2 regions of the Streptomyces arenae genome follow, and region 1 is predicted to be linked to the other one. Evidence: riboswitches for the same ligand, from Rfam matches in the RefSeq annotation. Region 1 holds a riboswitch; the other holds the start of a gene.
The links. A riboswitch is a leader RNA that binds a small molecule or an ion and turns the genes downstream of it on or off. The one in region 1 is predicted to bind S-adenosylmethionine.
Positions count from the first base shown of each region.

Region 1 (3,472 bases):
GACCGTCGAGGAGTACAAGGAGATCACGAGCGGCCACGGCCACCACTGATCGACGGCGTCGCCACGCCAGGGTCGAAGGGCCCCCGTCCGGTGTACGGACGGGGGCCCTTCGCGGTGCGCTGGGCTGGATAGGGTGAGCACTGAAACGGGTTTTCCGCCGGTACGACACTCAGGAGCGGCCTTATGAGCGCTGTGACCCCCGCTGGAGGCGACACCGCGGCGGGCCGTTCCTGGCCCGGGGTACTGAACGCGCTGCTGTACGGACAGGACCAGAGTGCCGACGCCACGGCCTGGGCGATGGACCAGATCATGCGCGGCCAGGCCACCGACGCCCAGATCGCCGGCTTCGTGGTCGCGCTCCGGGCCAAGGGTGAGACGGTCGACGAGATCAACGGGCTCGTCCGCACGATGTACGAGCACGCCAACGTCATCGAGGTGCCGGGCCGCACGGTCGACATCGTCGGGACCGGCGGTGACGGCGCCAAGACGGTGAACATCTCCACGATGTCCGCCCTGGTGGTGGCGGGCACGGGCGCGAAGGTCGTCAAGCACGGCAACCGGGCGGCCTCCTCCGCCTCCGGGGCGTCGGACGTCCTGGAGAAGCTCGGCGTCAACCTCGACCTGACCCCGCAGCGGGTCGCCGAGGTCGCCGAGGAGGCGGGCATCACCTTCTGCTTCGCCGTCAAGTTCCACCCGGCGCTGCGGTACGCGGGCGCCGCCCGCGGTCAGCTGGGCATCCGCACGGTGTTCAACATCCTCGGCCCGCTCACCAACCCGGCCAGGGTCCGCGCCCAGGCGGTCGGCGTCGCGGACCCCCGTATGGCCCCCGTCGTCGCGGGCGTCTTCGCGGAGCGCGGGAACTCCTCCCTGGTCTTCCGCGGTGACGACGGCCTCGACGAGCTGACGACGACCGCCACGTCCCGGGTCTGGACCGTCCGCGACGGCAAGGTCACCGAGGACACCTTCGACCCGCGGGACGTCGGCATCGACCTGGTCCCGGTGGAGGCCCTGCGGGGCGGCGACCCGTCGTACAACGCGGAGGTCGCCCGCCGGCTCCTGGACGGCGAGACGGGCCCGGTACGGGACGCGGTGCTGCTCAACTCGGCGGCGGCCCTGGTGGCCCTGGACCCGGGCCCTGGCACGCTGGCCGAGCAGCTCCGGGCGGGCATGGCCCGGGCCGCGGAGTCGATCGACTCGGGCGCGGCCAAGCGGGCGCTGGAGCGCTGGGCGGCGGCGACGAACAAGTAGGGGCGGCGTTGCCAGGGGGCTGAGGCGCGGTACGACACCGCCGGACCGCGCCGTCGTGGCTGATCGCCGTTGCGGCGGAGACAATCCTGGGCGTCAGCGCTCTTTCTCTCCGCCGCGACGGCGCGCAACCAGGCACCGCCTTTCCGGCGGTGCCGAACTGTCCTCGCCTCCGTCCCGTCATCCGGACAGGAGTTGCGCGTCGGCGATCAGTTCACCTACGTTTCTTTCCAGGTCATGAGTGACAGTCATGAGGCCCCGGCCGACTGTCCGGCAACCCTCCGTCCGTGGCGGGGTGCCCCGGGTGAAGACCAGGCCGTGGGCAGCGAGGTCTACGGCAAGCGCGGACCCCTCGCGATCCAGGGGTCCTGGTCGTCGAGGAGTCTTCCGTGAGCAAGCGAATGCGATAGGGCCGCAGAGCCCCGCCTCCGCATCCCCCTTTTTTCCTGCCGTTGCCCGAGCGCGTCCGCTCGCACGGCGGATTTCACCTGCGTTCACGGGAGTTCACCCATGTCTGTCTCCACCGTTGCCGCCGCCCAGTCCGTTTGTGCCCCCCTGCCCGTTCTGGGGCGGGATGTCACCGTCCCGCTCGTCACCGGCGGCGAGGTCGGCTACGCGGCCCTCGACTACGCGGCCAGCGCCCCCGCCCTGCAGCGGGTCTGGGACGACGTGGCCGCGTACGCCCCGTACTACGGCAGCGTCCACCGCGGCGCCGGCTACCTCTCCCAGCTGTCCACGGACCTCTTCGAGAGCGCCCGGAAGACCGTCGCCGAGTTCCTCGACTGCCGCCCCGACGACCAGCTGGTCTTCACCCGCTCGACCACGGACTCCCTGAACCTCCTGGCCCGCGCCCTCCCCGCCGACTGCCAGGTGTTCGTCTTCGAGACCGAGCACCACGCCTCCCTGCTGCCCTGGCAGGACGCCCGGGTCAGCTACCTCGACGCCCCCCGCACCCCGCAGCAGGCCGTGGCCACCCTGGAGCGGGCCCTCGCCGACCGCGACCCGTACGGCCCGGCCTTGGTCTGCGTCACCGGCGCCTCGAACGTCACGGGCGAGCTGTGGCCGGTGCGCGAGCTGGCCGCCGCCGCCCACGCGCACGGCGCCCGGATCGTCCTGGACGCCGCCCAGCTGGCTCCGCACCACCCGGTCTCCGTCCGTGACCTCGACGTCGACTGGGTCGCCTTCTCCGGCCACAAGCTGTACGCCCCCTTCGGCTCCGGCGTCCTCGCCGGCCGCGCCGACTGGCTCGTGGCCGCCGAGCCGTACCTCGCGGGCGGCGGCGCCAGCCGCAAGGTCACCCGGCGCGAGGACGGGGGAGTGGCCGTGGAGTGGCACGAGAGCGCCGCACGGCACGAGGCCGGGTCGCCCAACGTGATCGGCGCCTACTCCATCGCCTCCGCCTGCAAGGCGCTGACCGAGGCGGGCTGGGACACCCTGGTCGCCCGTGAGGAGCACCTGATCGCCGAGGTCCGCGCGGGCCTCGCCGAGGTCCCCGAGGTCAGGGTCCTCTCCCTGTTCGGCGACGACGCCCCGCGCGTCGGCGTGATCTCCTTCGTGGTCGAGGGCTGGAACAGCTCCCACTTCGCCGCGGCCCTCTCCGCCGAGTACGGCATCGGCGTCCGCGACGGCCTCTTCTGCGCCCACCCGCTGGTCAGGACCCTGCTCGGCTCCGACCCGCAGAGCCAGGGCGAGTGCGGGGCGCCCGAGGCGGCACCGGGCGAGAAGTCCCTCAACGCCATCCGGGTGAGCTTCGGCGCGGGCACCCCGGACGAGCACGTGGAGCGCTTCGTGACGGCGGTACGGGAGCTGGTCACGAACGGCGCCAAGTGGTCGTACCGCACGGAGGACGGCCGCTGCGTTCCGGCGGTGAGCTGACCTACCCGTTGGGGGCGCGGGGAACTGCGCGACCAGCCACGACGCACCCGCAGAGGACCAAGCTGCCGGCCGGTGGGGGCTTGTCGCGCAGTTCCCCGCGCCCCTACGGGGCGCTTCCGTACCCGGCGTCCGGAAGAAGGCGTCGCTAGCTGTCCAGGCCGATCGCGAACGCCGCCTCCAGGTCGTGCTGCGAGTACGTGCGGAACGCGACGTGCGTGTCGGTGGCCTCCACGCCCTGGATCTTGCTGATCCGGCCGGGGATGACCTCGGCCAGGTCCTCGTGCTGCTGCACCCGGACCATGGCGATCAGGTCGTACGTGCCGGTGACGGAGAAGACCTCGCTGACGCTCTC
Region 1 covers NZ_JAKQYH010000097.1:274,264-277,735, reverse strand. Annotated here, with positions in the region: gene qcrB (cytochrome bc1 complex cytochrome b subunit) at 1-49, shown strand, start outside; gene trpD (anthranilate phosphoribosyltransferase) at 184-1,248, shown strand; SAM riboswitch class IV at 1,479-1,595, shown strand; gene MB828_RS46565 (aminotransferase class V-fold PLP-dependent enzyme) at 1,756-3,120, shown strand; gene MB828_RS46560 (Lrp/AsnC family transcriptional regulator) at 3,266-3,472, opposite strand, start outside.

Region 2 (3,472 bases), on a different contig from region 1:
TCGTCATTGACGTACACGTTGACGAAGCGGCGCAGCTTGCCCTGGTCGTCGAGGACGCGGGCGGCGATTCCGGTGTGGCTGTTCTCCAGGTCGGCGATGACCTCGCCGAGGTTCGCGCCCTCGGCGGTGACCTCGGCCTTGCCGCCGGTGTAGGTGCGCAGGATGGTCGGGATGCGGACGGTGACGCTCACGTGTGAACCTCCGGTAGCTGTGTGGCGCCCCTTCAGGGGCGCGGGACCGAGTCGATGTGCGGCTGCCGCCGCGCGGGCGCGACCAGCCCCCACCGGCCCGCGGAACGACGACTGCCTACTGGGTCAGCCCAGCCTCACGGAACGACTCGAGAGTGGGCCGGATGGTCGCCGTCAGACCGGTCCCCGCGACCGCGTCCAGCGTCTTCAGTCCGTCACCCGTGTTGAGTACGACGACCGACTTCGACGGGTCGATGAGCCCGTTCTCGATGAGCTTCCTGGTGACTCCGACGGTCACCCCGCCGGCGGTCTCCGCGAAGATGCCCTCGGTCCGCGCGAGCAGCTTGATCGCGTCGACGATCTGCTCGTCGTCGACGTCCTCCACGGCGCCGCCGGTACGCCGGGCGATGTCGAGGACGTACGGACCGTCGGCCGGGTTGCCGATCGCCAGCGACTTGGCGATGGTGTCCGGCTTCTGCGGCCGGACCACGTCGTGACCCGCCTTGTACGCGGTCGACACCGGGGAGCAGCCCTCGGCCTGCGCACCGAAGATCTTGTACGGCTTGTCCTCGACGAGCCCGAGCTTGATCAGCTCCTGGAGCCCCTTGTCGATCTTCGTGAGCTGCGAGCCGGAGGCGATCGGGACCACCAGCTGGTCCGGGAGCCGCCAGCCCAGCTGCTCGCAGATCTCGTACGCGAGCGTCTTGGAGCCCTCGGCGTAGTACGGCCGCAGGTTGACGTTGACGAAGCCCCAGCCCTCGCCGGCCGGGTCGCCGATCAGCTCGGAGCAGAACCGGTTCACGTCGTCGTAGTTGCCCTCGATGCCGACGAGCTCGCCGCCGTAGATCGCGGCCATCACGACCTTGCCCTGCTCCAGGTCGTGCGGGATGAACACGCAGGAACGGAAGCCGGCCCGGGCGGCCGCGGCACCCACCGCGCCGGCCAGGTTGCCGGTGGAGGAGCAGGAGAGCGTGGTGTAGCCGAAGGCGCGGGCGGCCTCGACGGCCTGGGCGACGACCCGGTCCTTGAAGGAGTGCGTCGGGTTGCCGGAGTCGTCCTTCACGTACAGCCCGCCGGTGACCCCCAGCTCCTTGGCCAGGTTGTCGGCCTGCACCAGCTTGGTCCAGCCGGGGTTGATGTTCGGCTTGGTCGTCACGTCCGCCGGGACGGGCAGCAGCGGCGCGTAGCGCCAGATGTTCGCGGGTCCCGACTCGATCCGCTTCCGCAGCTCCTCGGCGTCGTAGGCCGAGAAGTCATACGCGATCTCGAGCGGGCCGAAACACTCCTCGCAGGCGAAGACCGGGCCGAGCGGCACCCGGTGCCCGCACTCGCGGCAGGACAGCGCCGTGGCGGGGCCGAGGTCTACGGTCTTCGGGGAATCGGTTGCAACAGTCTGCGCAGCCATGTGAGGCGAGGCCCTTTCTCCTCATCTTCCTCACGACGCATCTCGCCGTGAGACGGATTTGGCACCTTCCCTAGCCGGGAGCCTCGCTGAGAGCACGAGTACCGACTGGAGGGTTGCCGGGGCTTCATCGGGCCGTTTCCCTCTGCCCCTCTGGATGAGCTGTATTCGGTTGTCAACGGGCGGTGGCCCCAGGACATGCGATGGTCACCGGCGTTGTTCAAGACTGTAACCGAAGGCCAGGACAGTTGAGATAGTCGTCCGTACCGCGAGATGGATCACACCTCGCAGTGTGATCGTGACAGTGAGGAGCCGCTGACTGTGCTGGAAGAAGTCGAGCGCTGGCTGGCCACCCGCTCCTGGTCCGTGAACGACCGCCCGCTGCACCGGATACTCGCCGCCAAGCAGCGCACCGGTCAGTCCGTCTCCGTCGTGCTGCCCGCGCTCGACGAGGAGGAGACGGTCGGCGACATCGTCGCCGTCATCCGCCACGACCTGATGCGGCAGGTGCCGCTCGTCGACGAGATCGTGGTCGTCGACTCCGGGTCCACCGACCGTACGGCGGAGGTGGCCGCCGCGGCGGGCGCGCGGGTCGTCCACCGTGACTCGATCCTGCCGCGCATCCCCGCGGTCCCCGGCAAGGGCGAGGTCCTCTGGCGCTCCCTCCTGGTCACCACCGGGGACATCGTCTGCTTCGTCGACGCGGACCTCAGGGACTTCTCCTCCGACTTCGTCACCGGGATCGTCGGCCCGCTGCTGACCGACCCCGGCGTGGACCTGGTCAAGGCGATGTACGACCGCCCGCTGGCCGGCGCGGCCGGGCAGGGCGGCCGGGTCACGGAGCTGATGGCCCGCCCGCTGCTGAACATGCACTGGCCGCAGCTGGCCGGGTTCGTGCAGCCGCTCGGCGGCGAGTACGCGGCCCGCCGCGGCCTGCTGGAACAGCTGCCCTTCCCGGTCGGCTACGGCGTGGAGCTGGGCATGCTGGTGGACGCCCTGCACCTGGTCGGCCTGGACGCCCTCGCCCAGGTGGACGTGGGGGTCCGCAAGCACCGCCACCAGGACGGCCAGGCGCTCGGCCGGATGTCCGCCGCGATCTACCGCACGGCCCAGCTGCGGCTGGCCCGCGGCCACCTGGTCCGCCCGGCCCTGACCCAGTTCGAGCGGGGGGAGAACGGCTTCGAACCGCGCACGTACTCCGTGGACACGGAGGAGCGGCCGCCGATGGTGGAGATCGCGGAGTACGCCGAGCGCCGGGTGGCGTGACCTCGTATACCTTCCGGGCGTCGGGCACAGCCGTACGTTTGAGCGTTTACGGGCCGGGCTAGGTTCAGGCGTATGGCTTCTCCCCTTGCTTCCACCGGCGGTGCCGAAGTACTGGTCGCGTCGAACCGCGGCCCGGTCTCGTACGAGGTGCGCCCTGACGACCCGGCCGGCGCGCTGCACGTCAAACGGGGCGGCGGCGGGCTGGTCTCCGGGCTGTCGGCGATCGGGCCGGACGCGAACGCGGTGTGGGTGTGCGCCGCGCTGGGCGACGGCGACCGCGAGGCGGTCCGCCGGGCCGCGGGCGGCCGGCTGCCGGCGGCGGACACCGGGGGCCAGCAGGTCCGGATGCTCGACATCGACGCGGACGTGTTCTCGGACGCGTACAACGGCGTCGCCAACTCGGTGCTGTGGTTCGTCCACCACATGCTCTACCAGACCCCGCTGGAGCCCGTCTTCGACGCGGAGTTCCGGCGCCAGTGGGCGTCGTACCAGGCCTACAACCGCGCGTTCGCCGAGGCGCTGGCCGAGGAGGCGGGCGAGGGGGCGGTGGTGGTCATCCAGGACTACCACCTGGCGCTCGCGCCCCGGATGCTGCGGCAGCTGCGCCCCGACCTGC
Region 2 covers NZ_JAKQYH010000090.1:162,131-165,602, reverse strand. Annotated here, with positions in the region: gene MB828_RS42825 (MoaD/ThiS family protein) at 1-191, opposite strand, end outside; gene thrC (threonine synthase) at 307-1,593, opposite strand; SAM riboswitch class I at 1,612-1,754, opposite strand; gene MB828_RS42815 (glucosyl-3-phosphoglycerate synthase) at 1,912-2,856, shown strand; gene MB828_RS42810 (alpha,alpha-trehalose-phosphate synthase (UDP-forming)) at 2,929-3,472, shown strand, end outside.
Region 2: another riboswitch for S-adenosylmethionine. It lies ahead of thrC (threonine synthase); the one in region 1 lies ahead of MB828_RS46565 (aminotransferase class V-fold PLP-dependent enzyme).